One region of the Novipirellula rosea genome, then DNA from elsewhere that is predicted to be linked to it. Evidence: riboswitches for the same ligand, from Rfam matches in the RefSeq annotation. Region 1 holds a riboswitch; each other region holds the start of a gene.
What was found. Region 1 has a riboswitch for cobalamin ahead of ABD971_RS35125 (ribonucleoside-diphosphate reductase subunit alpha). Riboswitches for the same ligand answer to the same signal wherever they lie in the genome.
Positions count from the first base shown of each region.

Region 1 (10,832 bases):
CGTTTCGCTTTTACTCGACAAACGGGTCCTCACGCTGGAGAATACATCGTCCGCGTGAACCCCGACGAAGCATCGATCGAATCGATCATCGAGGTTGCTGAGCAGAATCCACGCCAAGCGGCACGCGAATTTGGGGTACAACGCTCAAAAGGCTTGTCACATAAGCCGTCGTCCGACACGACTAAGCGAATCAAGATCACGCCGCAGCAGAAAAGTCCGCTGCGAATCGACCTGTAGTAAAACCGTGGGATTGGCTTCCAGCCTGCCTTTCTCCGTTCCACTTTTACACGACGCAAAATCCTCTCTTGAAAACATCAAAATGAAATCACACTATCTCCCCTCCATCGCCTGCCTGTTTGCCTTGCTTACTCTGCTTGGGGCTACCCCAGTTCACGCACACTTTCCTTGGCTTGCGTTGGACGACGAAGGAAAACCGATCTTGTTCTTTGGCGAAGGGCTGAATGATCGTACTTACCATTTGCCTGAATCGATGACGCACTTCGAGCTAAAGCATGCGCGCGGCGACGACGAATCGGAATCTCTGCAATTGCAACCCGTTTCAACTGACGATTTGGTCGGGTTGCAGGCCGCAGAGGCCGTCGAGCCAACCGGATGTATCTTCGGCACGCAAACGTACGGCATCTACCACGGTTCGAAATTGGTATATTACGTCCAGCATTTCCCCAGCACGAATCCAGCGACTTGGACGACACCTGCGACGGAAGGCAACTCAGGCGGCAACCAGCTTCGTGCCAAAATCACGGCGACGGACGAGGGAATCCGCGTATTGGTCGTTTGGCAGGAAAAACCGCTGCCGAACGCCGAAGTCAAACTGTTTTGTGACGAAGGTCATGAGGAAGGATCAGCAAAAACGAACGACGACGGAGTGGTGACGTTCACAAGCAAGCAAGTCGAACCAGGCCTGAACGCGATCATGGTTGGCTTCACGGACGACGATGCTTCGGGTACGTTCAAAGATGAGTCCTTTCAAGCGACCAGCAACTATCTGACCGCCACGTTTCCTCGGCCGCAAGTCGATGTGGACGCAAACCGCAACAACTCGGCCCACGTCAGCGAATCGAAAATGACGAAATCAAATGAATCGTCGGTAACCGTCAAAGCCTCGTCACTTCCGGATCTACCGCTCAAGCTGACCAGTTTCGGGGGTGCGGTCGCAAACGGAACGCTGTTTGTCTACGGCGGTCACATTGGGGATGCACACTCCTACTCCACCGCCGAGCAGTCCAATGCATTTTGGTCGCTCGAACTGCCCAATGGAAAGTCTTGGAACTCGTTGCCCTCGGGACCGAAACTGCAAGGCTTGGCGATGGTCGGCCACGGAAATTCGGTGGTGCGAATCGGCGGCTTTACTGCACGGAACGCCGAAGGCGAAACGCACGATTTGCAATCGCAAGCAACTGTCAGCCGTTATGACATTGCGTCTAAACAGTGGAAGGACGACACCCCGCTTCCTGAACCACGATCGTCGCACGCCGCTGCGGTGATCGGCGATCAAGTCTATGTCGTCGGTGGTTGGGCGATGTCGGGCGAAAATGAAACCAAGTGGCATAACACCGCTTGGACCGCCGACTTGAGCCAGCAACCACTACAGTGGAAAGCGATCGCAGCGCCACCGTTTGAGCGACGTGCGTTGTCAGTCGCTGCACACGACGGACGGATCTATGTCGTGGGCGGCATGGATCAGGAAGACGGCCCCAGCACCGAGGTCGATGTTTTTGATCCGAAATCGAACCAGTGGTCCAAGGGGGCTTCGCTAATCGGTGAAGCGATGACCGGTTTTGGATGTTGGGCTCAATCCCATGCCGGACATCTGTATGTCAGCACCGTCAATGGCACAATCCAGCGACTGACCGCGGAGGGTGACGATTGGGAGATCGTAGGCAGCTATGATCCCGGACGTTTCTTTCACTGCATGTTGCCACTTGATCCCACATCGATGCTGATGGTGGGAGGTGCCAACATGTCGATCGGACGCTTCACGAATCTCGAGATCGTCGAAATCAAGTAGCGACGAACGAAGCACCGAGTTGCCACAGGGTAGCGTCGCCCCGCCGCATGACGGGGCAGTTTTCCCCGGCAAATCCTAACCCGACAAATCCTAACCCGACGCGTCAGCGAGGGACCGAGTCAAGATAAAGATTCCCCCCGCGAACGCTTCGAGTGATGACGAATGGGGAAGTCGGAAACCACGCACCTTGGGATCGAAATCTTTACTGTCGTCGTCACGGAATCTCGCGAAAAACGCGTCCAAACGAAAACAAACGACATTGTGCTAGCAAAGCATTGACGTCGCCGCGTCAGCTGTTAGATTCTTAAGCGTTCGTGGTGACTTGCGGTGTTTCTACACTCGCGAGTGAACAGGGAACTCCGGTGAAATTCCGGGATGGTCCAGCCGCTGTGAACTGCCCTCGGATGCGTAAATCAAAAGCATCCAAACCGAAACTCTTTCATTAAAACACGCCATTGCTCGGGAAACCTGTGAGACAGGAAATCGGGGCGAGAAGGCTGCGAGAACTCGGTCGGCAGTGAGTCAGAAGACCTACCACGAAATAGACGATTTTGGGCCCTCTTGGATTGGGGTGATCGTTGCGATGTGATTCGACGGGACGTCTGCCGAAAGCCGATTGGCTGCTCTGGCAAATTGCTTTTCTGTGAATCGCCTCGATTTGTTTTTCATTGTTCGCAGAGCTTCTGCTCGATCACTGCCGTCGCCGTTTCGCCAAGCTAACTGAACGTCCATGCAGAAATGGTTTTCAGTATGTGCTGAGAGTACGCGCGAACCCATTGGGCCAACCCCGCCACGGTATTTGCAATCCGTCGCTGGCCAAAGATCGAACCGAGCTAGCACCGCAGACTTAGGATGACCATGTCTAAGACGACTTCGGCACAGGCAAGCCCCACCACCACCGTATTGAAAGTCCGCAAACGCGATGGTCGCGAAGTCGACATGGATCGCGGTCGCATCGAATCGGCAATCGAAAAAGCGTTTCGCGCGGAATTGAACCTCGCCGAAGGCCAACCGCTTGCCTCACAAATCGAGCAAGACGTGCTGGCGATCATCGACCAAGTCTACGACTTCGCCTCGGGGGATGCGGCGTCGGGCTGCCTGAGTGTCGAACAGATCCAGGACGTGGTCGAAATTGGATTGATGCAGCGAGAGCATTTTCGAGTCGCGCGTCGTTACATCCTGTACCGAACCGAACACGCACGACTGCGAGCGGTCCGTCACGTCGACTCGGGACTTGACGAATTGTCGATCGACAACAGCAGTTCCGTCCCGCAGTTGCGACTGCAGATTGAACCGGGGGTGTATGTCGCATTTTCCGAAGCCAAGTTAAAAGCATTTCTCGAATCGATTCCCGAGTCGACGCTACCGAACATCGAGACCAGCGAGATCGTCGCCGAAGTCATTCGCGGATCATTCGACGGAATGACCCCCGAAGACATCGCCCGCGCCCTCGTGCTTTCGGCTCGCAGTCGTATCGAGCGAAGCATGGACTACGACCGCTTTGCTGCGGCAATGCAGCTGGCCATCGTATATCGCCAAACGCTCGGATTGACACAAATTGACGAGGACTTTGCGGACACTTATCGCGATCGTTTTGAACACTACGTGATCGAAGGGATTCGCTGTGGTCGATTGTCCGAACAGCTGCGTAGTTTCGATCTTTCCAGAATCGCCGACGCCTTGCTCCCCGAACGAGACAAGTTGTTTCGCTATTTGGGCGTCCAGACGATTTACGACCGCTACCTGCTGCATGTCGATGGCCGCCGCATCGAAACCCCGCAATACTTTTGGATGCGAGTCGCGATGGGGTTAGCACTTCGTGAAGATGAAGACCAGCGAACCGACCGTGCAATCGAGTTCTATCAACTGCTGTCGTCGTTCCGGTTCACCAGTGCGACGCCGACCTTGTTCAACTCGGGAACTCAGCATCCGCAATTGAGCAGCTGCTATTTGACCACGGTGCAAGACGATTTGGCTCACATTTTCAAAAGCATTGGCGACAACGCGATGCTTTCCAAATGGGCGGGCGGGCTAGGCAACGATTGGACGAGCGTCCGTGCCACTGGATCATTGATCAAAGGAACCAACGGGACAAGCCAAGGGGTGATTCCGTTTCTAAAGATCGTCAACGACGCGGCGGTGGCGGTGAACCAAGGCGGCAAACGAAAGGGAGCCGTATGTGCGTATCTGGAACCGTGGCATCTTGATTTCGAAGAGTTCTTGGACCTGAGAAAGAATACCGGCGACGATCGGCGGCGGACGCACGACATGCATACCGCCGCGTGGATCCCCGATCTATTCATGCAGCGGGTTCGCGAAAATGGAACATGGACGCTGTTTAGCCCCGACGAAGCAAGCGATTTGCACGACACCTACGGGCGTCGTTTCCGCGAGCGGTACGAGCGCTACGAGCAACTCGCCGCTGCGGGGAAAATTAAACAACACCGCCAAGTTTCGGCAACCGAACTGTGGCGAAAACTGCTCACTCGCACATTTGAAACCGGCCACCCATGGGTGACGTTCAAAGACCCGTCGAACATCCGCAGCCCGCAGGACCACGCGGGCGTCGTCCACAGCAGTAACCTGTGCACCGAAATCTTGCTGAACACCAGCGAAGACGAAACCGCTGTCTGCAATTTGGGCAGCGTCAATCTGGCGGCCCATATCGTCGACGGTCGCCTGGATCACGATTTGTTAAAGGCGACGATCACCACCGCGATGCGGATGCTAGACAACGTGATCGACATCAATTTCTATCCCACCGTCGAAGCACGCAACGCCAATCTTCGCCATCGTCCCGTGGGTCTGGGGTTAATGGGATACCAAGACGCACTGCATCGCTTGCAGATTGCCGTGGCCAGTGACGAAGCGGTCGAGTTCGCTGATCGCAGCATGGAAGCGATCAGCTACTATGCTCTGTTGGCATCGAGCCAATTGGCGGCCGAGCGAGGCCGCTACGAATCGTACAACGGATCCAAATGGGATCGCGGCTTGTTACCGATCGATACGATTGAACTACTGCAACAAGAACGCGACACGCCGGTCGACGTTGACCGATCGACAACAATGGATTGGCAAGTAGTGCGAGACGCGATTGCCACCCATGGGATGCGAAACAGCAACTGCTTGGCGATCGCGCCGACCGCGACGATCTCGACCATCATCGGGGTGACTCAGTCGATCGAACCGACTTACAAATTGCTGTACGCCAAGAGCAATTTGTCGGGTGAGTTCACTCAGATCAACGAACCGCTTGTCGACGTATTGAGCGAACATGGATTGTGGGACGCACAAATGCTCGATTCACTAAAATACCACGATGGATCCTTGGCAGACATTCAGCGTATCCCCGAATCGCTCAAGCGATTGTTTGCCACTGCGATGGAGATCGAACCGAAATGGTTGATCGAAGCTGCCTCGCGACGCCAAAAATGGATCGACCAAGGGCAATCGCTGAACTTGTACTTGGCCAAACCGAGCGGGAAATCGATTGATGCGATGTACCACCTGGCATGGCAACGCGGGTTAAAAACGACGTACTACTTGCGTTCGCTAGCGGCCACCCAAGTTGAAAAGTCCACGGTCGATGTGAACCGGCACGGTATTCAGCCGCGGTGGATGAAATCACAGAGTCAATCGGGGCAAATCCGTGTCGATCGAATGCCCACCGCCGCTGCTTCGGCTTGCTCGATCGACGATCCTGATTGCGAGGCGTGTCAATAGTCACGACCCGAACGAATTCGACGCAATGCTGTTTTACGTCAATTGGCTTGAACGTGGTTTTCGTGTCGTTCACACCCCGGGCATCGCACGTGCGTTTGTTCGGGTCGAGAACAATGGCGACCTCTTTACGCTGACGGATCTAGGCGGATTCGATTTGCCGCAGCGGAACGGGCCATTCCAAGCAACGCACTTTAACAAACACGATGAAGTGATCGAAGGTCCGATCACTTGTAACACCCGTCTTGGCTTAGCCGCTTGGCTTCGCACTCGATCCACCATTCCCATTCCTACCGACCCGAGGATGTAGGCCATGAACGCACCCCAGAACACCAAACTTCAAGCCGATCGTTTTGCCGCTAACGAAAAACGTTTGATCAACTGCAGCCAGGTGGACGTCAACCAATTGATGCCACTGAAATACAATTGGGCGTGGGAACACTACCAAAACGGATGCGCCAACCACTGGATGCCGACCGAAGTGCCGATGACCAAGGACATCGAAACATGGCGTAGCGACCGATTGAGTGATGCCGAACGCCGCGTGATCATGCGAAACCTCGGATTCTTTTCGACCGCCGAAAGCCTGGTTGGCAACAACCTCGTACTCGCGATTTTTAAACACGTTACCAATGCGGAATGTCGTCAATACCTGTTGCGACAAGCGTTCGAAGAAGCCGTGCATTCGCACACGTTCTTGTACGTCGTCGATAGTCTAGGGCTGGACGAAGGCGAAGTGTTTAACATGTATCACGAAGTCCCCTCGATCGCTCGCAAGGATGCGTTTGAAACCGAGTTGACCGCCGAAGTGCTCGATCCGCACTTCACCACGTCCACGGACGATGGAGCTCAAGCGTTCCTGAAAAACTTGATCGGCTATTATTTGATCATGGAAGGGGTGTTCTTTTACACCGGCTTTGTGATGATGTTGTCGTTTCATCGCCGCAATCTGATGACTGGAATCGGAGAGCAGTTCCAATACATCTTGCGAGACGAAACGATTCACCTGAATTTTGGGATTGATTTGATCAACGGCATCAAGGCCGAGAATCCTCATTTGTGGACCGAAGCATTTCAAAACGCGATGATCGACCGCGTCAAGCAAGCGGTCGAATTGGAGCTCGATTATGCACGCGATTGTTTGCCGACCGGGATTTTGGGACTTAATCACGACCTGTTCCGCGACTACGTTCAATACATTGCCGACCGGCGACTCGAGCGAATCGGGTTGCCAATGCAGTATGGATCGTCCAATCCATTTCCCTGGATGAGCGAGACGATGGACTTGGCGAAAGAGAAAAACTTTTTCGAAACTCGCGTGACCGAGTACCAATCCGCCGGCAGTCTCAGCTGGGATTGACCCGCTTACGTCATGACGCTTGGCAACGCCGCGGGGACGTGCGATTAATAAGTTGCGCAATTTGCAGTCTTAGGCCGGAGGCCGACACGCCCCATGCCGGTGGCGTAAGCCTGGACTGCTAAAACGTTGGTATTGTCTTGATTTTTGGTTGCGCAGCTTTTCTGCCACCTCTCCAACTTCGTTGGGGGAGAGGTGACTGCGTTATAGGCTGGAAGAAAAACTCACCCCAATATCCGACATCAATACCAGAGTTTTAGCGGCTCAGCGCTAGCCACCGGTACCGAATTTCCGCCTATGTTCTCTCGCATGTCCGCATCGGCACCGCTGGATTACGGCCGTTCGTTTGGTGGAGCGAGGGTATATTCCGCGGGACCCTCATCGTCGCGGTAGAGTTCAAACGTTTTTTCCGCGACAACCTTTTCGTCCATCTCGATCGTCAACTGCCACAACCCTAGCTTGTCCTCGATCGGTTCCCAGACCGTATCGCCGAGGTAAAAATTCCAATCGTTTTGCTTGACGTACACGATCCCGTCAAACGGGGGCCTTTTCTTGCCCTCGGCATCCAGGATTCCTGGATGATCGATGCAATAACGCAGCGATTGGTTCTTGGCGTTTTTGATGTTGACGACAAAGCCAAATTCGACGCCCACCTCGGCTCGCACGGAGGTGGTTGATTTGCAGAACCGTGGAAGCTCTTTTGAGTCGGCATCCCACTGGGTGTAGATACCAAACGTACGCATCCGGATCTCAGGTTTTCGTTTCGCCATAGAAGGGTGGGAGAGGGAGAGCGTGTCGACGTCAGTATTTGGGTTCGGATCATACCCGGTGATCTGCCGAGTGGCGCCCCCTGAGATGATTTCTTACGCTATAAATAGCAGGCTGTTTTCGTTTATCGGATTGCCGCGCAGCCGGATGGTTTCCTACCATGCCCGTTGGTCGAAAAACAAGCCGCAAAACATTCCTTGTCGATTTTGCCAGAGTACTCTCATGACCCTCAATCTCCACTGCCAATGCGGAAAGCAATTGGCGATTCCTGAAACCTACGCCGGAAAACGAGTCAAATGCCCCTCGTGTGCGGCGGTCCTGCAAGTTCCTGCGTTGGCTGAGCCGATCGATGTCGTCGAGGATGCGCCAGCGAGTGCATTTCCGGTTGCTGCAGCCCCACGGAACATGACGCAACCGGGTTACGGCGGCGGTGGCGGCGGCGGTGGCGGCAATCGTCGTAGCCATGAAGTGGACTACGAGATCGTCGGCAACGACATGCAAATGGTGATCGTCGAATTGGATCCAGGTGAAACCGTGATCGCCGAAGCTGGCGCGATGACGTACATGGAAGAAGGCATCCAGTTCGAGGCCAAGATGGGTGATGGTTCGGCACCGGATACCGGTTTCTTTGGCAAAATGATGAGCGTGGGCAAACGAGCCATGACTGGCGAATCGCTGTTCATGACCCACTTTACCCACACTGGTGCGGGCAAGAGTCACGTTGCGTTTGCGGCGCCCTATCCCGGCAAAATTATTCCTATCGATCTCGCGTCCATTCCTGGCAACGATTTGATCTGTCAAAAGGATGCATTTTTATGCGCCGCGTTTGGCACCCAAGTCACCATCGCCTTTAACAAAAAGATTGGAACCGGTTTGTTTGGCGGTGAAGGTTTCATCATGCAAAAATTGGTCGGTGATGGGTTGGCATTTATCCATGCCGGCGGCACGATCATCGAACGGGAACTGCACGGCGAGACGCTGCGTGTAGATACCGGATGTTTGGTCGCGTTTGAACCGCACATGGAATACAACATTGAACGTGCCGGGAACCTGAAAAGCATGTTCCTCGGCGGTGAAGGCTTGTTCCTTGCCACGCTGCGAGGGCACGGGCGAGTTTGGTTGCAAAGTTTGCCAATGCGACGATTGTCCGAACGCATTGTCGCCAATGCAGGTCCGTCCGGGAAAGGCGAAGGTTCTATCCTCGGCTCGCTCGGCAATCTGTTGGACGGAGACTGAGTGTCCGCGTTGCTATGCCAAAACTAGATATTCGTTTGCGAACCGTCGCTGCTTTGATCAACCCGCACGATGATTCGTCCGTCGTCCATGGAGACATCGGTTCAGATCACGGTGGGTTGCTGGTGTCGCTGTTGCGAAGCAAGCGGATTGCAAAAGGGATCGCGGTCGAGAATAAAACGCAGCCGTACGACAATTCGTGCTGTGCACTAAAGGGGTTGTGCGCCGAAGTCCGATTCGGGGATGGATTGGCGGTGATCCAGCCGGGCGAATTGAGCAGTCTGAGTATCTGTGGCATGGGCGCTGAGAGTATCGTCAAGATCCTCGACGCGTTCCCTGATCGCGTTCCTGATCACGTTGTGCTGCAGCCCAATCGCCAACATGAACTCGTTCGCGACTGGGGATTGCGGAACGGTTTTCATTTAAACGAAGAACAGATCGCGTGGGGGCACTGGCCCTATGCCGTCATTTCGTTGCAACGAGCGGACGTGTCCGAGTTCGATGCTTCGACGCCAAAGGATCCCGCCTACGCTGATGTCGATTTCGAAGCCGCATTGTTGTTTGGGCCGTTGATTCTAAAGCGGTGGGAACCCAAGTTCGCGGCACGACTTTACGAAGAGCAAGCGTACTTGCAAGGGTTAACGCAATTGCGTGGCGACTACGAACACCGATTGCATCAGATCCAAAAAGTGCTGGCAGTGCATGCGGCTCGCTAAGGCTTAAGGCTCAATCTCTGCCTATTCTTGTGAGCTGACGACATTAGCCCGGACAGCTAAAACTTTGATGTCCTCGTGATTCTGGGTTGCCTTGGTTTTCTGCCACCTCTCCCCCAACTTCGTTGGGGGAGAGGTCGAACGGAGCCTTCAGCGACGTTCGGGTGAGGGGGCTGACCGAGCAATCGCTCGCCGACGATAACGCCGTTTGCAACGGAATTGCTCGGTTCATAGCGCGGTCGCCCCCTCACCCGAGCAACGCCTAAAGGGCGTGCTCGACCTCTCCCCCAACTTCGTCGGTGGAGAGGTAACTGCAGTGGAAACCGGTTAAAAACTTCCTCCAATATTCGCCCCCCCAAAAAAACGCTTTAGCAAAGCTCTCTCCCCGTTCCGACCCTCCAAATCGCTCTGGACGCCGCGGGCTCAAATAGGCGAAAAGATGCAAAACGCTTCCATTCTTTTGGATGTTCTATTGCATCATGTCGGAATCCATCCCCAACAAATACGCCTCAATCCGTGATGGATTCGCCGCGATTCGCGAGCTGATCATTGTCTTGGCGATGCTGGCACTGCTATTCGCCCCGGCGACCATTCGTGAAATTCTAAGTGACGCCGGGATTCGTTCGTTTGCGGGGGTCGAGTTTGATGAAGAAACTCTGGATGAAGTCGAATCAGCTCATTCACGCGTCGCCGAACTTGAACAACAGCTTGCCGTTACTCAGCAACAACTTGACAGCATGGCGCAATCGAGTGCCGTGCGTGCCGACCCTCGTTTTGGCACGGTCTCGAAAATGATCGCGGAAGCTCAACAGTACGCCTCCGAAACCGAAGACGATTTGCGTGAGGCCAAGGACAAACATTTGGAACTTTGGAAACGAGCCGGCCGACCGGCTCGCGGCCATCATTCCTCGGTGACCGCTGAAGCAGATCTCCCCGCAGAGCAGCAAGCCCTGCTATCGCCCAGCGAATTGCTCTCACGCTGAATCAAGTTCACTGCGACGACTGCGATTCA
Region 1 covers NZ_BAABGA010000120.1:810,616-821,447, reverse strand. Annotated here, with positions in the region: gene ABD971_RS35135 (hypothetical protein) at 1-237, shown strand, start outside; gene ABD971_RS35130 (Kelch repeat-containing protein) at 320-2,029, shown strand; cobalamin riboswitch at 2,328-2,582, shown strand; gene ABD971_RS35125 (ribonucleoside-diphosphate reductase subunit alpha) at 2,888-5,752, shown strand; gene ABD971_RS35120 (hypothetical protein) at 5,778-6,059, shown strand; gene ABD971_RS35115 (ribonucleotide-diphosphate reductase subunit beta) at 6,063-7,109, shown strand; gene ABD971_RS35110 (DUF3859 domain-containing protein) at 7,439-7,876, opposite strand; gene ABD971_RS35105 (TIGR00266 family protein) at 8,097-9,110, shown strand; gene ABD971_RS35100 (tRNA (adenine(22)-N(1))-methyltransferase) at 9,125-9,823, shown strand; gene ABD971_RS35095 (hypothetical protein) at 10,300-10,803, shown strand.

Region 2 (10,832 bases), on a different contig from region 1:
ATTCGATCACCGGCAGACGTGATTCTCCTTGCAGCGGCAATCGGTTGATGATCGTCAGCGCGTCCGACGCAGTCACCGACCCGCTATTATTAACGTCCCATCGGTCTCGCGAATTTCGCCACGGCGAATCGCTGACGACCAAGATCTCAACCCCTTCGAACCGAAGCACTTGGGCGAACACGCCGGAAACGAAGGTCGGGTCCGCGAGCGTCCAATCGGCATTCGCGGTCAGTTGCGACACGCCGATATGAAGCACCATCGAAGTCCCAGGACCGAACGCCTGAGCAATTGCGTTGGCATCCAAACTTAGTACTTTCGCTTCCGTCGTCGTGATCACGACCTCTTCGAAACCGCTGATCTGGTTGGCCAGAAACGCGGCAAGATCGATTTCACTTTCCGATAGCGTCACGGTCAAGCGATCAAACCCATCGCCGCCATTGATTTTCAAGGTCGACAAACCGGTCAACGTGACGGTGTCGTTTCCACCGGCCAAATCGAGCGTAACGGCTTGATCCCCCACGACGTCAGCATCCACACTCAGGTGCTGAGTACGATCGTCGCCGACCCACTGCAATCCGCCTTCCACATTCGTCAAGGCAAAGGTGTTTGCGGAATCGAGATCACGAATGGCCAACACGTCATCTTGGCTGACCAATTCGATATTCTCGATCGCGACTTCTTCGATTGACAAGGTCAGCGTAGCCGATTCGGCAGCGGCAAACCCAGCGTCGGATTCCTCGGGAACCACGGACACGACGATCGAGTGGGACTCGTTTTCTTCGACGACGAAATCGGCGACACCAGTCACGGTCACGGTTTGTGGAACATTCCAGTTTTCGCTCGTGAACACCAAACGCGTGTTATCGAGTGCGTAATCACCCGAGGCGGATTCGGCGACCGTAAGCACGACATCGGTCGTCGGTTGTGCCGTCAAGCGAACTTCAAACGTGTCGGTTGTCCCCGATTCACTGACTTGCGTCGCATCACCGCTGGGTACAACTTCGATCCCAGCGACCTCATCGTCACTGATTTGAATTGTCGCCACCCCGTCGGCGAAACCGTCGGCGGCAACCGTCACCTCTTCGTCACGGTCACCGTCAAGCCGCACGTTGTTGATCAAATCGATCGTGATCGATGCCGAACGTTCGTTTGCAGGAATGGTGATTGTGGAGGGCAGATCAAGACGCGAATCGACAACGCCGCTAAGCGAAACCAGCAGCGATTCCGAAACGTCCAACATATTTCGCGATACGGTCAATTCAACAGCGGCTTGACCGCCATCTTCGCTGACCGCTGCAGCCGAAAACTCGATCGACAAGCCCGGCTGGTCCACTTCGGTCAGCTCGATTGTGGCGGTCGAAGCCAAATAGCCAGCCGCCTGGACTGTGATCGTCACGGTTTGATCCTCTCCCACCAATCCGTCCGAAACGACGTCACCCGCGAAAGCGACCGAGCGGCTGCCCGCAGGAATCGTCACGGTCGTGGGCAACACGATCCCGCTGGCGGTACCGACATCGAGCGACACTTCGATAGCCGAGTCAAGATTGGCATCATTTCGTGAAATCACGCCCGTCACTGCACCGACGCCAGCGTCTTCGGCGAAGGTCAATTGATCAAGCCACAATCCGACCTGTTTTTCGTCGTCATCGACCACACTGATTTGCCCTGGCACTGACGTGTAACCGTCTACCGCAGCGGAGACGGCAATCGTCCTATCGCCACCGGCGACGCCATCGTTAATCACATCAAACGAGAACGTCGCGACCGCACTGCCGGCAGGAATCGTCACCGTGGTGGGCAATAACAAATTGCCCGAGGGGTCGGCGTTGATCGTCACCACAAGCGGGCTCGACAAATCATCATCGTTGCGATGAACAATGCCTTGCCCGGCAAGCTCGGCCGCGGGTTGGACACGCACATCATCGACCGCAAAATACGCGGGAGTATTCATCCCAAACGCTCCGACGTCCGTCGAGGCGACAGACAGTTCGAGTCGATCCGCCGCGGCGATTCGCGTCAAATCGACCTGGGTCCAATCTTGGACGATGTAGTCCAGTGAATTATCGATAAAGCGATAATCGGCAAGATAGAATGTGACCGTTCCGATCGACTGGTCGCTCGCATCCAATCCTTCGATCGTCAACAACAAGTAATCGGGATCGTCGCCCGATTCGCCGCCAAACTTCTTGGCGAACGCGTCTCCTTGGGTCATCGACAACGCCGCATACGTTGTATTGGTGACCATCAACGATTCGAACAATCCGTCACTATTTTTCTGAATGACTGCCGCCGAGCTTCCGGTTGCCCCGGTGCCCACCGCGTAGGTTGACGATCCATTCGCTCCGCTTCCTGCAAACGCACTGAACTGGTTTGCGTAACCCGCCGTCGTTTGGTCGGTTGTGTTTGAGAACGCCCAACCGGACCATGCCCCCCAGGCCGGATTGTAATCATTGGCGAAGACGAGGTCTCCCGACTGGAAGCTTCCCGCACCGTCTTGGCCTTTGTAAAACGAATTGTCGACCAGTCGTTGTCCCGCGTCTTCAAAGTCCGCGTTGGCATTGCCAAGCGACTCATCCAGCTCGTTCGCCCCGAGCGTGACCGTGAGCGTCGACTGATCGTTGTCTTGGACGGTCACCGTCGTTTCACTTGATAGCGAATCGGCGGTAGCCGCGATCGTAACGACCGCATCGCCATCGACCACAATGTCATCAACGATGCTCAGCGGCACCTCGACGGAGGCTTGTCCGGCGGGAATCGTCACCCACATCGGAACTCGCAATTGGCTCGCATCACTGCTGGTCAATCTGACGTCGAGCGGCTCGGACAAGTCCATTTTTTGCCGCGACACGGTGATGGAAGGAACCGGGTTGGCGGGATCAATCGGCTGGGCGATCACGATATCGTCGACCGCAAAGTAGGCAGGCGTGTTCATCCCGAACGAGCCGACGTCGGACGAGCTCAACGCAAACTCGAGCTTCACGGCGCTGCCGAGTGACGACACATCGACCACCGTCCACTCGTCAACGATGTAATCGAGCGAGTGATCGTCGAACCGAAAGTCAGCCAAATAGAACTCGACCGTTCCTACCGAATCACCGGCTTCGTCCACCCCCTCGATGGTTAACAAGAACCAATCGGGATCAGAGCCATCGGCGCCACCGAACTGTTTGGCAAACGTGTCGCCGTTGGCCATCGACAACGCGGCATAAGTCGTGTTGGTGATCGACAACTGCTGGAACCCGACACCGTTATCGCTGTCGCGAGTGATGCTAGGCAAGTCGGCGGCGTAGCCCGACGACACGGCGTACGTCCGTGAACCGTACGCGCCGCCGCCCGCAATTGCACTGTACTGATTTAAATAGCCGGGCGTCGTTGTATCGGTCGTGTTAGAGATCGCCCAACCGGACCATGAACCGTAGGTGGCGTTATAGGCGTTGTTCAGCGTCAAACCATCGCTGACGAATTGTCCGTTTCCGGATGCACCATTGTCGAAGGATTCGGGGCCGAGCCCGACGCCTAAATCTTCAAATCGAGTGGTCGCAGCGGCATCGGATTCGCTGTAGGTGCTTGCGTTTGTGGTCACCCGAATCGCGGGTTGGTCGTTGTCAATCACCTCCGCCGAACTTGGCAGTGAAAGGAACCCAACCGCCGTCGCAGTGAACTGAACCGTGGTCGTTCCATGATCGATATCATCATCGATCGCCGCGATCGCGAAGGTCGCCGAGGCGGCACCCGCTGGAATCGTGACCGTCGAAGCAACCGAAGCGATCGTTGGCGAAGAACTCGATAGCTGGATCGTCAATGCTTGGGTTGTATCCGCATTGACTCGCGTCAGCGTTCCAGAGACCGTGGTTCCTTCATCGATCGTTTCGGCGGCCACCGACACTGTCAAGGTGGGAACCTCGTCGTCGATGATCGTGATCTCGCGAACCGCTTGCAAGTCGCCTGAGGTTGCCGTGATCGATGCCGCAATATCGCCATTGCCTTGGTCGTTGTCGGTCACCCCGATTGCGAAATCGACAAACGCTTGGCCTGCGGGAATCGTCACGGTCGCCGGAATGATCAATCCGGCCGTGTCGCTCGAAAGGGATACCGTCATCGCGGCGGACAAGTCATCTTCGCCACGTGTCACTCGTCCGGTCGTCGCAGCGGCACCGGCGTTTTCGACAATCGCATGGTCCAACACATCGACTGCGATTCCTGGGGTCAAAAAGGACAGTTCGTCCATCGCGAAATAAGCGGGGGTATTCATCCCGAACGCGCCCACGTCGGACGAGGTCACCCAAAACTCGAGCGAGTTCGCATTGGACAACGAACTTAAATCGACTTCGGTCCAAGCATCCACGATGTAATCCAGCGACGAATCGTCACTGCGATAATCGGCCAGATAAAAATCGACAGTTCCAACACTCGCACCCGAGTCGTCTTTTCCTTGGATCGTCAACAGGAACCAATCAGGATCCGTCCCCGACGCACCGCCGAACTTCTTCGCAAACGAGTCGCCGTTCTGCATCGACAAGGCGGCGTACGTCGTATTGGTGATCTGGATCGACCGCAACGCCCCCGCATCCTCGGGCAACGTAACCTTCGCAACATCGTCACCGGTCGATGAGGCAAAGGAGACGCCGTAGGTGGCTGAATCATTCGCACCGCTGCCGGTGATAGCACTGAATTGGTTAGTGAACCCCGCGGTCGAAGTGTTGGTTTCGTTGGAGTACGCCCAACCCGACCAGGAACCATAATCAAGCGAGTATGCGTTATTCAGCTGAGCCTCGTCGCTCGTGAATTCCCCCTTGGTGACTTGGTCACCAAAAGGGCCCTCGCTGGTTGTGCCACCGGAAACGGGCCCGTTCCAGTGCGACTCGGGTGTCAGCGACTGACCTACATCCTCAAATCCAACCGACGAAACCACATAAGGTGCTTGGTTGATCACGCCGATGGCATCGAGATCAAACCCGGCGCTGCCAACCGTCGGATAAGGATCGTAAACGGTATCGCCACTGGAATCGGTTTGCGATCCGTCGCCAACGATATCAATCAGCCGAACATGGCTGATTGCACTGACGTCCAAATCCGCACTGACGCCCGCAAGGTCATTCAAATCGAAGGGGGTTCCAAATCCTTGCCGATACTTTCCAGCAAAACCATCGATGTTCGTTGGGTCAACGCTGCCAAAACCACCAACGGACGACGCTGTCAACGAATCGGTATCAAAACGAAAGAAGTCGGTACCGTTCGAGGAAACTTCGACGAAAGCGAGTTCGAGAAACGTGTCGGTCACACTGTTTTCGAAGACGGCAAAATCGGGTCCAAGCCCATCGCGAATCGGAATATCAAACTGCAACGTGATTTCGCCGCCACGGCCGAGCGAGACAATATCGAAACTGGTTCCCACCGCGGGCCCCAACGCCTTTTCGGGGGTCTGGAACGTCGCGCTAACTTCGGTACCGGGGGTGTATTGCTTCCAATCGGTTGCCCAGGCGATGATCGCGGGATCGTCCATCGCGATCGCCGTACTGCCGAATTGGCCCGCCGCAGGTGCGTACGGCCCGGCGGCCAGCAAACGTCGATCCTCGAGTAGTTCGGTAGTGAGTCGGCGGCGACGGCGAAGTTGGTTTGTACGTTGACGCATATTAGGTGTTTATCGTGTGGAGTTTATCCGTGTGCGGAAGCTCAATCTCGAGCGACACAGGACGTTACAAACAGTATGAAAATCAAAAATCGGAGACCACTTCGTGACCCGCACGCGTGCAAATTGCCGCTAACACAGTCAGATCCATGCTCTCGTTGAGGAAACGAACCGATCCATCGGCAAAGGCAGCATTGACACCCTGCGGATGAAAACTTCGCATGTCGTTTTCAAAACTGGGTGCCTTGTTGATCGGGAAGGCTTGATCAAACAAGTTCTTTCCGTTGATCCATTGGCCATCCGGAAAATCAGCGTCCTCGGATACCACGACCGTCGTCGACGTGCCGTCCAAGATGTCACGAAAACGCATCGCTCGGTCGTAAATCATCACGCCCGAGGGTGGATTGTTGGTGGTCAGAATTCGTTCACCGTAGATGCCGCCGTAATCGGTCACGCCGCGACCTTTTTTCAAATTGTCACTGCGAGGTGTCGAGGGACAAATGAATGTCGAAATGACCGATGCTGCGGCCGCGGCGTTTTTCGGATCGTCGTAGGGAACGTCGAAATTAATCTGCTGCCAAACGGCGGTCTGTTCGATCTGCGGCAACATCATTGCCGACCAAGCGAACTCTTTGCCGTTAAGCCACAGCGGGCGAGGCTGGATTACGCCGATGGGAAACTGGTTGAACGCGGCGTGATAGTTCTGCAGCCCCAGCCCGATCTGATGCAAACGACTGTGACACTGCATCCGACGTGCGGCCTCGCGAGCCGCCTGAACCGCCGGCAATAGCAATCCGACGAGGGTTCCGATGATCGCAATCACGACCAACAACTCGATCAGCGTGAAGCCGCGTTGCTGACCGCAGGTTCGTGATCGATGGAGGTGTGAGCGCGAAACCGACTGCGGATGACAGACTGGAAGCCTATCCCACAGCGGGTTTGTTCGTTCACAATCGAGGAACCTCATCGACGTACCGCCAACGATTTAAAGGGGAAAGACCGAGTGGATGTTGCCGGATGTCCACCGCTGGGTTCGCAAACGCGAAGGGCAGGGGAGGGTAGCCGACAGCATTCATGCCTAGGAAAATCAACAACAACGGCTCACTGCAAAACGCCTTTTGCACAGCGAGACGGTCCGATCGTGACGCTAACCTCACCCAAGAAGGTTTTTCGAGAATCGCGGCGTGGGCAGCGAGTTCCAAAGCATCCGGTGACGCGGTAGGTCTTCTGACTTAGGATGCATGCCAGCTTCTTCCGCCTTCTCATTCCCAAATTGGCCGACGCCCGATGGCGACAAACGCGATTTGAAGAACAATGGCACGAAAGAGTGAGAAGTTGGCGGTTCGCGAAAACGTCACTAGAAGCGACATTCCTCTGCGAACAACATCCGTTACAGCGGCCGGGCCGTCTCGGAATTTCACCGAAGTTCCCTGTTTCCGCAAAATCCAAGATCCGTTGACTTTGCGGCACCGCTCACCGTTAATTGACGACTCTATCGGCTTGCCAAATCATTGTCAAACGCCCAAGTTGCAAGGTCGCCCCCGTTTTACCTTGACCCACTTTTGACGGAATCATGAGGGGCGTGAGCATGAATTTTCTCAAAACACGAGGACTTCGGAATCCTGATGAACAATCGCTGCATGATCGTCATTCCCGCTCGCTTGGCTTCGACTCGGCTCCCCGAAAAACTGCTTCGCAGCGCAGGGGGCAAGTCGATACTCCGTCATACCTGGGAAGCCGCATCGAAAGCCAGCGTTGCCGACGCCGTGGTGGTTGCGGTCGACGATCCTAAACTTGCGGACGAAGTGAACTCGTTCGGCGGCCGATGCGTGATGACCCGCGTCGACTGCCCCAGTGGGACCGATCGGATTGCCGAAGTCGCCGCCCAATTCCCTGATTTTGATGTGTTCATCAACGTCCAAGGGGACGAGCCTGAAATTGACCCCGCGACGGTGGACCTTGTCGGGACAGTGCTGATCAACGATGACCAGGCCGATATCGCCACGATCGGAACCCCCATCCGAAGCGAGTCACTGCTGCACGACCCGGCCTGCGTCAAAATTGTCGTCGCGGCGAGTGGGTGTGAAACGGGGGGTGGGTGCGAAACGGGGCAGAGCAGGGCAGGGCAGGCCAGCGGATCGCCCGCCCACCCACAATTCGCTGGTAACGCGATTTATTTCAGCCGCGAGGCGGTGCCACATTGTCGCGGCGGAATTACCCCCAAAACGCTGGCGATGGAACCGCCGCTGTTTTGGCACCACGTCGGCTTGTACGCTTATCGCCGCGATTTTCTAGAGTGGTTTTCCAAGCAACCGCCCAGCCCGCTGGAGCAATCCGAGCGTCTCGAGCAACTGCGAGCGATCGAAGCGGGCAAGCGAATCGTCGTCGCACGCGTCCAATCGGCCGCACCGGGCATCGATACCGAAGCCGATTTCCAAGCGTTTGCCGAGCGGATTCGCTAAAAGCAATTACGCAGCTTTGCGACGACTTCCGTCTTTTTCCCATTTGGGTATGATTTCGTTCCATGACGAAACACATTTTTGTAACCGGTGGCGTTGTTAGTTCGCTTGGCAAAGGCTTAACCAGCGCCTCGATGGGGATGCTGCTCGAGCAGCGAGGGTTGCGGGTCCGCATGCAAAAGCTGGATCCCTACATCAACGTCGACCCAGGGACGATGAGTCCCTACCAGCATGGCGAGGTCTACGTCCTGGATGACGGTAGCGAAACCGACCTCGACCTGGGGCATTACGAGCGGTTCACCTCGGGCCGACTCTCCCGCGACTGCAACTACACGACGGGCCAGATCTATCTGTCGGTCATCGAAAAAGAACGCAAAGGCCAATTCTTAGGCAAAACCGTTCAGGTCATCCCGCACATCACCAACGAGATCAAGTCGGTGATCAAGCGGATGGGTGGCGACGACGTCGACGTGGTGATCACCGAAATCGGTGGCACCGTTGGGGATATCGAAAGTCTGCCATTCCTCGAAGCGATCCGTCAATTTTCGCTCGACGTGGGACGCGAAAACTGCCTGTACATGCACCTGACGTTGGTGCCGTACCTAAAGGCCGCCGACGAACTGAAAACGAAACCGACCCAGCACTCGGTTGGCCAATTGCGTGAAATTGGGATCCAGCCAGACGTGCTCGTTTGCCGCTGTGAACATTCGATCAGTCGCGATGATCGCGAAAAAATCGCGTTGTTCTGCAACGTCCCGGTCGAAGCCGTGATCGAAGAAAAAGACAAAGATTTTTCGATCTACGAGGTTCCACTGTCGCTGGTCGACAACAAACTCGATGAATTGGTCGTCAAGAAACTCGGACTGCCGGCATCGACTCTCGACATCTCGCCTTGGACCGACCTGCTACACCGACTTCGCAACCCTCATCACGAAGTCTCGATCGCCGTGGTCGGCAAATACGCCGAGCACAAAGATGCCTACAAATCGATCTATGAAGCGATCGATCACGCGGGCATCCACAACCACGCACAGATCCGCGTGGGACGAATCCAAAGTGCCGACATTGAACGCGAGGGCGCCGAGCGACTACTAAGCGGCTATCACGGCATCCTGGTTCCCGGCGGATTCGGCGAACGCGGTGTCGAAGGCAAAGTCCAAGCGATCCAATTTGCTCGCCAGCGCGGCATTCCATTCTTGGGCATCTGTCTTGGCATGCAGTGCGCCGTAATCGAATACGGCCGCAACGTGGTCGGACTCGAAGCCGCGCACTCCAGCGAATTCGACAAAGACACACCGTACCCCGTAATCTGCTTGCTCGACGAACAGCAAAACGTCACACAAATGGGCGGCACGATGCGACTGGGCAGCCAACCCACCAAATTGGACCGGCACAGCATCTCGGGCAAAGCCTATGAAAGCGACCAAGTCGACGAACGCCATCGCCACCGCTACGAATTCAACAACCAATATCGCCAGCAGTTTGAAGCCAGCGGAATGCGTTTTGCGGGAACAAGCCCCGATGGCGGATTGGTCGAAGTCGTCGAACTGCCTGATCACCCATGGTTTGTGGCCGTTCAGTACCACCCTGAATTCAAGAGCAAACCACTGAAGGCACATCCGTTGTTCGCAGGATTCGTCCAAGCCGCAGTCGACCGACGTCTGCAGCGTGAAAACAAAGAAGCGCCCAGCGTCAGCCAACGATAGAAACAACTGGAATCAACGTCCCGACACGTCACCGATTTCAAAGGTATTGCCATGAGCGACCCCAACGACGAAAACCAATCCGAAGAACCCAAAATCATTGTCGACAGCGACTGGAAAGAGCAGGTCGCTAAAGAAAAAGAGGCCGCCAGTGCGAAAGCGGCGGCCGAGTCCGACAGCGACAACAGCGAACCGTCAAAGCAGAACACCGACGACAAACCGGTGACGGCCGAGAAAACCGCACCTCCCGCCGACGCCCCCGCAATCAATGAAGCGGAACAGGGGGGTGAAAACGCGGCGATGCAAGCACCGCCTCCGGCGTCGTTCGAAGTGCTGATCTCGATGCTGTTCACTCAAGCAATGGCGACGCTGGGCCAGATCCCTGACCCCGCCAGCGGCGAAGCCAAGGTCAACAAACCGTTTGCCAAACATTACATCGATACGATCGACATGCTTGGCGAAAAGACCAAAGGCAATCTCAGCGACGACGAATCCAAAATGCTCTCCGAAGCCCTTCACGCATTGCGGATGATGTACGTCAACACCAAAGCGTCGTCGTAATCGGACTCGCCCCCAGACGCCTCGTGAAAACCATCCGTCTGCTTTAAGTAACGCTCGCGGCGCCAGCCCATTGCCATCAACTTTAGTAGCGGCGCGGGGCCCGCCCGGTTGCGGCGAGCAAAACGTTCGATATTTACCGGGCGAGTCCCTGCGCCGCTCCGCTACAAAACATCACGCGTTTGGCGTCAACGTGGATGACGGCTTAACTTTCGCTGCATCACCATTTAATCACGCAATAAAAAAAGCGGGTCGACTCATCGGAGCCGCCCCGCTTCTTGCTTGAACGAAAAACCAGCACGGCTACTCGAGCGTTTGTGTTTCCTTGCCCATCGCCGTGCCTAGCGCTCCCCACAAACCATAGGGACTCGCCATTCCGGGAACGGTGATCCCTACCGTCTGATTCCCGGCTTCAATCGAATCGGTGATGAACTTCACCGCGCCGTCTCCCATCAACACATGGGCTCCGCCTTGGTGCCGGCT
Region 2 covers NZ_BAABGA010000109.1:35,892-46,723, reverse strand. Annotated here, with positions in the region: gene ABD971_RS31615 (DUF4465 domain-containing protein) at 1-5,632, opposite strand, end outside; gene ABD971_RS31610 (DUF1559 family PulG-like putative transporter) at 5,715-6,596, opposite strand; cobalamin riboswitch at 6,830-7,117, opposite strand; gene ABD971_RS31605 (3-deoxy-manno-octulosonate cytidylyltransferase) at 7,255-8,091, shown strand; gene pyrG (CTP synthase) at 8,154-9,794, shown strand; gene ABD971_RS31595 (DUF1844 domain-containing protein) at 9,846-10,352, shown strand; gene ABD971_RS31590 (DUF1559 family PulG-like putative transporter) at 10,653-10,832, opposite strand, start outside.
Region 2: linked by a shared signal. The riboswitch ahead of ABD971_RS31610 (DUF1559 family PulG-like putative transporter) and the one ahead of ABD971_RS35125 (ribonucleoside-diphosphate reductase subunit alpha) in region 1 are both predicted to bind cobalamin.

Region 3 (10,832 bases), 570 kb from region 1:
GCGAGCATGTTCGAGATGATGGGGGTTGTTGATTCGGCGACCGAGCATTTGATAGCCGCCGCAGATCCCAACCACCCTGGATCCCTGGTCATGGGACGCCATGATGCACCGCTCCAATCCTGTTGATCGCAGCCAATCCAAATCCGCGATCGTATTCTTGGTGCCTGGCAGAATGATCAGATCGGGGCGTCCGAACGATCCCGACGAACGAACGTAGCGGAGCGACACGCCCGGTTCATTCTCCAGCGGATCGAAGTCGTCAAAATTCGCGATGTGAGGGAATTGGATGACGACAACGTTGACCTGGTCGGCGTCGGACATTAGTGCAGGGCTGCTAGATTTCTCAGACAGCGTGGCCGCGTCTTCTTCGGGCAACCGCAGCGAATCGATCCAGGGCAAGACGCCTAAAACAGGAACCTCGCCTCGCGTTTCGAGCATCTCGACACCGCGATCAAACAGCCGTAGATCGCCACGAAACTTGTTGACAATTAGCCCCCGCACGAGTGCTCGATCTTCGGGCGTTAGCAACCATAGAGTACCCAGCAGCTGAGCAAACACACCGCCTCGCTCGATGTCGCCCACCAGCAGCACTGGTGATTGGCAATAACGAGCAACCGACATGTTGACCATTTCGACGTCGGCGAGGTTGAGTTCCGCGGGGCTGCCGGCCCCTTCGATCACGACCAATTCATATTCGTCTCGCATCCGATCCAACGCACCGGTGACCACACCCCAGTATTCGCTGCGGCGGCGGAAGTAAGCTGCCGCTGCGAGCGATCCGAGCGGTCGACCGTTGACAATCACTTGCGAATGCGAGTCGCCCTCGGGTTTCAGCAAGATCGGATTCATATCGGCGGTCGGGGGCACACCGGCGGCGATCGCTTGCAGAGCTTGGGAACGCCCAATCTCGGATCCATCCGCACAAACGGCAGCATTATTCGACATGTTTTGAGCCTTGAACGGAGCAACGCGGACACCTCGACGCGCAAAGCAACGACAAATCGCCGCAGTCAGCAAACTCTTGCCAGCCGACGAGCTCGTTCCTTGGATCATTAATGTCTTGGCGGTCATTGTCGTCTCACTTTCATTGCTGCAATTTTTCCGTGCCTTGCTTCCCGCCGAGCCCAATGAACGCTCACCACCCCAGTGGAAGTAAGGCAAAGCATGTCCGAGGATTGGCTTAGTCCAACGTCACCACTTCGTGTCCATTGCGGCTCACAAGTGCGACAAGCTGATCGATGGGCAGCGAGCTCGTCAAAAAACGGACCGAACCATCGGCGACCAAGGTTTGTGCCCCTCCGACATGAAACGAGTAGACTTCGTTATCGTTGCTGCAATTGATCGAACACGATCCAGGGCGGATCGCGGTGTTGCCATCGGGCAGTGCCCCGTCCACTGTGAAGCCTTTGTTATGACTGGCCCACACGCCGCCGGTTGGAAACGGACGCGTAACACTGGAACTGCCGCTCCACGTTTTCGGAGACGCCCCATCGCCGACGAGTCGACCGTTTTGGAAAAGCTCGGGTCGTCCCGCACACTCGACCACTAGCAGGGTGTTTGACAAACCATCGATAACATCCGAGAGCCGGACGGCGGTCGATTTTAGAATCCCACAATTTCGAGGATCATGAAGTTGCTGCGATGGGGGCAACACGGCGTTGAGCTGCGTCCCAACTCCTCCGACGTTGGCGTAATCGGTTGTTGCGCCGTCATAGAAATCACGAGCGGACAATGTGTACGAGGTCGTCGTGGCATTGGCATAATCGACCAGCACGGTCCACTCGAAACCACGACGCTCGGGAACCGACGGACAGCTCATGGCGGGCACTTTGGCATTCACCGCCTCCGCGTTTTCTGGATCGTGCCAGTGGTAATTTCCATCAAAGGATTGGAACAAGCCATCTTGTTCAATAAATGGCAGCACCGCCGTGAACCAGCTGCCGCGTTTGGTAATGAACCCTTTTCCTTGACTCGGAGAGGACGACTGCGCTGGCCAAACCCGATATGCGGACTCGTAATTGTGCAGTGCCAATCCGATCTGTTTCAGATTGTTTCCACACTGCATTCGTCTCGCCGCCTCGCGGGCGGCCTGGACCGCGGGCAATAGCAGCCCGACTAAGACGCCGATGATTGCGATCACCACCAGCAATTCGACCAACGTGAAACCTCGTGACCGACAAAAACGCTTGCTCATCTTGTTCCTCGAGTGAATGAGCGGAGGCGTAAACCTCCGGCGCAGCCCCCCCGGCAGGATTGATCGATCACGTATCACGACTCACGCGCAGACAAACGAAGACCGCATCACGACCACGCTGCGGCCGCGATACCATTCCCGAAATCATCAAGGTAGAGACGCGATAGTTCCCAATTCCCCGAGGGTACTACCACAACTAAAAATGACGTTTGGGCAGGTCTTCTGGCTCCCGGATTATTTGTCCCCCACGCCTTCCCAAGGTCGATTCGACCACAGTGGCATTGTGCGGGGTTCATTTCCGGTTACAGCGGCGGGACCGCAACGGATTTGCACCGTTTTCCCTATTCTCTGAAGCGACGACAGGTCGATTCAGCACCCAAGTCTTGACGAAGTATGCGGCTCGAAAGCATCGATGTCAACGAGAGCCCGGCCGGGCCGGGGACGCTAAGCCCTATCGCCAAAACCGCGATTTGTTGCCAAGCTATGGCTGGAATTAACGTCGCGGCTAGAAATCGTTAAATTTCTAGCAAGCTAGCGGGGGGATTGTCGGTTGCTTCGCGTGCTTTATTGCGGTTCCATTGGAATGTGGTATGCCGCATTGGCTCGTCCATCCTGTTTCACTTAACGGTTTCGCCGAAATGGATTCGACCTCAACCTTTCACGCTGCTCAATTGACGACGGAAAATGACAGCGAATCTCGCCCTAGCGAATCCAACGGCCACGCGACGTCGCGTGTCTTGGCCGACCAATTTGCCAAGTTGTATGGCCCGATCGCGTCGGACCTCGTTCGCGTCGAAAAACGGTTCCACCAAGAGCTGCAGTCGCCTTATGAATCGCTCGTTCCGGTACTCCGCCACGGCACTCAATTAGGCGGAAAACGGTTGCGGCCAGCGATGTTGCTGTTGGCGGCCTCGGCCGTCGGATCGGTTCGCGAGGACCACGTGGTGCTCGGCGTCGTGATCGAAATGGTCCATACCGCCACGCTGATCCACGATGACGTGCTTGATGATGCGGATACCCGTCGCCATGTGCCCACGGTCAATGCCAAGTGGAACAACCACACCAGCATCTTGTTGGGAGACTATCTTTTCGCCCAAAGTTTCCGTTTGGCGGCAACCTTGCCATCGACCGAAGCATGCCGCTGGATCGGTGAAGCGTCGCGTTTGGTGTGCGAAGGCGAGATGCGGCAAGTGTTGAAGCGGGATGTTTTGGACATCGACGAGACGACCTACATCGAAATGATTCAGGGTAAGACCGCTGAGCTGTGCCGAGTCGCCTGCCAATTGGGATCCCATTTCGCCGACGGCAGTCCCGAAGTCACCGCGTCGCTTGCCGAGTACGGTGATTCGCTGGGCATCGCGTTCCAAATCGCCGACGATTACCTCGATCTGTGGGGCAGCGACGAACGAGTCGGCAAAACGCTCGGGACCGATCTTCAGCAGGGCAAAATGACATTGCCGATCATTCGCCTTTTGCAAACCGCCGACGATGCGAGACGAACTCAGATCTTGCAATTATTGGCCGAACCGAGTCGTCGCCGAACCGAGACGATCATGCCTTGGCTGGACCAGAGCGATGCTTGCGATTACACCCGAGAAACCGCTTTGCAATATCAACGCAAAGCGATCGCGGCGCTCGACGTGTTGGCGGATTCAGCGGCCAAAACATCACTGAAAGCGATTGCCGAATTTGCCGTCAATCGCCGCTTCTAAGCAAGTCGTTCGATTATGACCGGGCGGCTCGCGCCGCTCCGCTCTAAAAAGTCCTGGTGGCTAGACCACTTCCCAGCGGCCGATCTGGCCATCCAAAAGGTCGACAAAGTACATCTCGCCGTCGATCCCCTGACGCATATCGACCACATACTGCGCGCCAGTGGTGAAGGCCGAAATCTCGGTCACTTTTCCATCAGCGTTCACGGACGCCCGTCGCACGATGCCTTGGCCCAAATCATTGAAGATGATGTCACCTTCATACAACAGCCCCAGGTCGCCGCCGCGAATCACATCGCCCATCACAATCGCGTTGATACCATCGCCAGCGTGATTGAGCGAAATGATTGACGGAGTTGCTTCGCCGCCGTTGGCCAAAAATTGTTGTCCCGAGGGAAGTCCGAGGTAACCGCCTGGGGTGACGATATTGTACCCCTGGCCTCCTTCGTAATAGGGCCAGCCAAAGTTGGCTCCTGGATCGCCAGTGTTGATTTCTTCCCACGTGGTCCAGCCGACATCGCCAATGAACAATCGGCCTGTGACGTCGTCCACTGCAATCCGGAATGGGTTGCGTAGTCCGAGTTGATAGACTTTCGAACGATTAGCGTCGGCGTCACCATTGAAGAAGGGATTATCTGCTAAGCCTTGGCCGGTGACTGGATCGATACGCAACACCTTTCCGGACAAGCTATCGATATCCTGGACGCGGACCGCACGAGGATCCATCTGGTTGTAACTAGCGCCGTCACCAATCGAGACAAACAGACTGCCGTCTGGAGCAAACTCGAGCGATGCAATCGAATGCGTCGTGCTGTCGCTATTGATAAAATCTTGGATGTACGAACCGTCTGGGTTTTGACCGGCGGGAGGCTCGGCCATGTTCGTGACACTATTGGTAAACGCGTTGAAGTTGCCCCAAGTACTCGCATTGCCCAACAGAATCGTTTCCGATCCCGCCACCATCGTCGTGAAATCCGTCGTCTCATCGAGCGTGATCCGCATCAATTGCCCAACGCGATTTCCAGTTCCGTCCGGTCCTGCTAGACCATTGCCGACATGATTCCACACCTCCGGAGGATCGTAGGTGTACAGCAAGTACATGTAGGGGTTGTTTTCTAAATCCGGGTGCACTGCCACATCCAACAGCCCGCGGTCGGATACGTTATTGACGATACGTGAAATGTTGATGATCGGAGCCGACGCCAACTTACCATCTCGGTACACCTTGACGATTCCCGCTTTCTCAGCAACATACAGATTACGTCCATCGGCGGACCAATCGATCGCGGTGGGTTGAATCAAACCGCTGTGAACAATCGAGGTGCGGATTTCACCTTTGGGAAGCACCGGCGGATCTGCAACAGGTGCCTGAGTGTTCATCCACCATGATCCGATCCGGTGGCGATTAGGTCGATCGTAATCGGCGGCACTAAAGCCCACATACATCTGGCTGCCGACCACTTGATCAAGTTGCACGGTCGCTTTGACGTTCGCCAACCCTGGTTTCTCGGGGGTATCGGAAATGTAGACCGCCAACACATCGCTGGTCCCGTTGTAATCAATCCACGCATAGTAGACGCCGCCGAAGTTTAGATTGATCGGCGATGGCGCTTGCGAGAGCGGTGTTTGAACGTTTCCATTTACGACGATCGCGATCTCGTCGTTGTATTTGTCGAAACCGTTTTTCCAAGTATCCAGTTCGATGGCGACGCTGTTCGCGAGTCCGCCGTAACCGAGTCCATACGACCCGAAGCCGATCGCATCCGAACCTGCAGCCGAATTTTGCATGACAAATGCAAGTCCGTCGGCGCCTCCGGCCCCCCAACCCCCATTCATTTGGAAGCTAAAGCTGGTTTGAAACGACGAACTCGAAAAGACGTCTACCGGGGCTGAAAAAAATGCGGTGCCGGTCTGAATCGGAGCGTCCGAGGTGAGTTGCAGATACCCTCCACTGACTGACGCGTTGCCATTGAGATTGATTAGATCCGCAGAGTCAAAATTGACAAACGAGGGCAATTGTTGCTCGTCATCCAGAATCGCGACCGTCGCGGTTCGCGGCACACCAAGTTCGGCGTCAACCGGATTGTCGATAGTTACGACAAACGATTCGAGCCCTTCTTCCAAATCATCATTCAGAATGGGAATGCGGATTTCGGCATAACGTTGCCCTGCTGAAAAGTTCAGCACCCCGACGGTTCGCGTGTAATCAACCCCTGCCTTGGCGGCTTGCGAACCCGTCGCGTCGAAGGTCTGGTAGTTGATCGACGCGGCCGCTGAGGCGTTGCCGGTGCGAACCACCCCAACGATCGCTTCGCCAGCCGATTCATTGACGGTCACTTGCGTGGACTGCAGCGCGAAGGTGGCAGGACCATTGTTGCTTGGATCAACAGGCTGATCCAAATTCATCGACCACGAAACAATCTGATGAGCATTGGGCAGGTTGTAGTTGCTCGCGGTGAACCCCGCATAAAATCGATTGCCCAGTACGGCAGCGAGGTCGATATTGCGAACGAGCGTGGGAGTCGTCGGTTTTTGATTTTTCTCGGACACATAAACACGCAGCGTGTTGGTGATCCCGTCGTAGTCCACCCATGCGTAGCCGATCGCACCAGAATTCAAATTGATCGGCGAAGCCGCCGAACCGATCGAGTTTTGAAAATCACCATTGAGGTTCACCGAAACTTCGTCGCCAAACGCGTCCCATGTGTTTTTCCAAGTATCAAACTCAATCGCAACACTTCGGCTAATTCCACCATAGCCGAGCCAGCCCGCGTTACCACCGAGGGCTGCGGTGGATTGCGGCGAATTCTGCAGCACAAAGGCAAAACCATCGGCACCGCCTGCCCCGGCACCGCCATTGATCGCAAAGGAAAAGTTGGACTGAAACGAGGTGTTGCTGTTCAGATCGATCGCGTCGTTATAAAACGCCGAGCCGGCTTGGTACGGAGCGGCTGAAGTGATTTGCAGTCGCCCCCCCGTGACCGAAGCACTGCCGTTGCGAGTGATCGGGCTGCCACCGTCAAAGTTGGCAAAGTTCGGGAGCGATTGCTCATCATCCAAAAGATTCACAACGGCGGAGCTGACACTGCCTAATGCCGCCCCACTTGGATTGGAGAGCGAAACAGTAAACGATTCCAGCGACTCGGGGTCCGCATCATCAATAAGGTCGATCACGATTTCAGCGACCGCTTGATTGACACCAAACGACAATGTACCACTTTTGCCAACGTAATCGCTGCCCGCGGTCGCAGTTTGATTCTCTGTTTGGTATCGCACCGATGCGGCTTGGGATAAATCGCCGCTACGACGAACACGCAAAACCACCTCGCCCGCTGATTCGCTCACACTGATTTGGCTTCTTTCCAAAACAAACGTAGGCGCTGGTGGAACCGGGGGTGTATCATCCACGGTCATCGACCAGGATAGAATCCGATGAGCGTTGGGCAAGTTGTAGGAACTCGCGGAGAAACCAGCGTACAACTGATTACCAACCACACTTCGCAAGTCAATCTGAGTGGTCAAACTTGGTGTGGTGGGACGTTGATTGGTGTCGGAGACGTAAACCGTCAATTCATTGGTGTCGCCGTTGTACTCGACCCAAGCATAGTTGACGGAGCCCGAATTCAAATTGACCGGAGACGCTGCAGCCGCGATTTGATTTTGAAAGTCACCATTGCGAGTGACGGCGATCTCGTCACTGAATTGGTCCCAGCCGTTTCGCCAAGTATCGAATTCGATCGCCACGCTTTGCCCGATCCCTCCGTAACCAAGCCATCCTGCGTTGCCACCTAACGCGTCACTTCCACGAGGCGAATTCTGCAGCACAAGGGCGAAGCCATCGGCACCGCCCGCTCCTGCACCCCCGTTAATCTGGAAAGCAAAACTGGTTTGGAACGAGGTATTTTCGCTGATGTTGATCGGAGTGGTGTAAAACGCCGCCCCCGCTTGGTACGCGGCTGACGAGGTGACCTGTAACGCACCGCCGGAAATCGAAGCCCCGCCGTTCAAATTGATCGGATCGCCGCTGCTGAAACTGGCGAAACTCGGCACGGCTTGCTCATCATCGTAAATCGTTACCGTCGCTGTTTGACGCGCCCCCAACACACCTGCGTCGGGATCGCTAAGAGACAGTCTGAACGATTCTGCGGGTTCGGTTTCGTCATCGTCAAGGATTGACAAATCAACCTGCACCATCGATTCGTTTGCGGCAAAGTAGGCGATGCCGCTGACCGCGGTATAATCGCTGCCCGCCGTCGCCGATTGGTTGCTGCTTTGGTAACGAACCGAACCCGCCTGGGAAATGTCACCGGTTCGCACGATTTGTAGCGTCGTCCCACCGGCCGCTTCGCTGACCGAGATTTGACTCTGAGCTAACGCGTAAGTGGTGACGCCGCCGATACCGAAGTCGTCTTGGATATCCATCGACCACGAATCGATTTTGTGGGCATTGGGCAAGTTATAGTTGCTGGCGGTAAAACCAGCAAAGAAGCGTTCCCCCAGATGAGCTTGCAGGTCGACATTGGTCACCAGCGACGCCGTCGCCGGTTTGGTATTGGAATTCGCCACAAACACACTGAGCATGTTCGTGGCTCCGTCGTAATCGATCCATGCGTGCCCCACCGAGCCTGAATTTAGATTGATTGGAGACGCTACCGCTGCGATTTGTGTTCGAAAATCGCCATTGAGAGTGACTGCAATTTCGTCGCCAAATTGGTCCCAGCTATTTTTCCAAGTATCCAACTCGATCGCGATGCTGCGTCCGATACCTCCATACCCCAACCATCCTGCATTCCCGCCAACCGCGTCAGCCCCCTGAGGCGAATTCTGCAAGACAAAGGCAAGCCCGTCAGCACCGCCCGCTCCGGCCCCCTCATTGATCTCGAACGAGAAGCTGGTTTGAAACGAAGTATTTTTGCTGAGCGCAACCGGAGTCGCGAAGAATCCAGACCCGGCTTGATACATCGCCGCCGAGGTTAGCTGCAACTTGCCATCCCCGGTGAACGAGGCACCCCCATTAAGATTGATTGAATCCGCAGACGAAAAGCTGGTCAGATTAACCAACGACGTGTTGACCGGCAGCGTGTGTTTGTAGCGTGCCAGGACGTTTGCTTGAAACGCGAGTCCCGATTCGATTTGACCAATCGTTTTTTCGAGAGCCCAATTCGCCCCTTGCGACCTCGCACCGCTGATGTCGATCGATGCAGCAACATCGGCACCGGTCAAGTTGGCGATACTGCGCAGCAACGCTTCCCCGCCACTTCCCGCCCCCACTTCGCACCCATACAGCAAGATGTCGGCGTCGGGTGTGAGAGAAAAAGACCACTTTGCCAATTGCTGGGCGTGTGACTGGATCGTGGCGGCGTCGACGATTTCGCCCGAGAGTTGCAATTGCCCAGCCGCGCCGTGGCTAACGATGTGAATCGACGCAACATTGTGCCGACTCGCAAGCGTCTCGGTGATTTGCGAGATCGCATCTTGGTTGATCGACAACAGGATCACTTCGGCGCCGGGCGATACGGCGCTCGACAACAGATCGTGATCGGCGACCTCCGAATCAACAAACACGATGCTGCGGGTTGCGATGGACTGACCGGCATCCTTTGCGATCGCGTCGTTCGCTGCTGCGGCGGTGGGCGAGTGGGCAGCGTTTTCTGCGGGCGATCCAACTTCGACAAAGTCAACCGAATTGGCGACGGCGACGCCCGCGTCGCCGGCAAGCAAAACCCGTGGCTCTAAAGCAGCCAAGCTCCACGTCAAACGGTCACGACGCGCGGTCCGGTGTCCAGTAGCGGACAAAATACGACGTCGCAGCGAGGGAAGCATGGTGTTTGACTCCAAAAAGCACAAACGAGATCAGCAAAAAGGGCAAGTGATCGGATCCGAAGGACTTCACTCGTTATAGCGAATATTCCGAGAACTTATTGGCAGCCATCATGACACTTGCCAAAACAACAAAAGTCAAGTTTTTTGTTCAAGCAATCGTCACAATCCGGACGAAGCTGACCGTTAGGAAGTGCGCGATCGCTACCTTTGGTAAAACCCATCCGATTGATGACATCGGTGTGCTCTATCGCCGCGAATTCGCCAGAATGGCTGAAGTGAGACAGGGATGTATGACTACGTAATCGTGGGCGCCGGATTCTTTGGTTCGGTCTTCGCAAGACGAATGACCGACGCAGGAGCCAAGTGCCTCGTTATCGAAAAACGAGGTCATATTGCGGGCAATTGCTACACGGACGATGTCGGCGGTATTCACGTTCATCAATACGGGCCACATATCTTTCACACCAATGACGAAGGCGTCTGGAACTTTGTCAACCAATTTGCACGCTTCAGCCGCTTCAGCTATCGGCCCAAAGTCAATTTTCGCGGTCGAATGCTCTCGTTCCCGATCAATTTGACAACACTGCACCAACTTTGGGGCGTCAAAACACCACAGGAAGCGGAGCGGCGTCTCGAAGCCGAGCGTGTCCCGATTGAAAACCCTGCCAATCTCGAAGAATGGGTGTTGTCACAAGTTGGCCAAGAAATCTACGAAACGTTTGTATACGGCTACACCAAAAAGCAGTGGGGACGTGACCCCAAAGAGTTGCCCAGCTCGATTATCCGCCGCTTACCGATTCGATTGACCTGGAACGACGACTATTTCAACGATCGATTCTGTGGGATTCCCGAGGGTGGTTACACCCAGTTGTTCCAAAAATTGCTGAAGGGAATCGCCGTCGAAACCAACGTCGATTTTTTAGGCGATCAATCTCATTTCGAATCCATCAGCGACCGCATCGTCTACACGGGTCCGCTGGATCGGTTGTTTCAATACCAGCTTGGGGCCAACGATTGGCGTGGATTGCGATTCGAGCAACAAGTCATTCAGTCGCCTGATTATCAAGGCATCGCGGCGATCAATTACACCGACGCGGAAACGCCTT
Region 3 covers NZ_BAABGA010000120.1:240,683-251,514, reverse strand. Annotated here, with positions in the region: gene ABD971_RS33255 (cobyric acid synthase) at 1-1,071, opposite strand, end outside; gene ABD971_RS33250 (DUF1559 family PulG-like putative transporter) at 1,181-2,194, opposite strand; cobalamin riboswitch at 2,390-2,589, opposite strand; gene ABD971_RS33245 (polyprenyl synthetase family protein) at 2,785-3,906, shown strand; gene ABD971_RS33240 (Calx-beta domain-containing protein) at 3,967-9,726, opposite strand; gene ABD971_RS33235 (hypothetical protein) at 9,837-10,028, shown strand; gene glf (UDP-galactopyranose mutase) at 10,013-10,832, shown strand, end outside.
Region 3: linked by a shared signal. The riboswitch ahead of ABD971_RS33250 (DUF1559 family PulG-like putative transporter) and the one ahead of ABD971_RS35125 (ribonucleoside-diphosphate reductase subunit alpha) in region 1 are both predicted to bind cobalamin.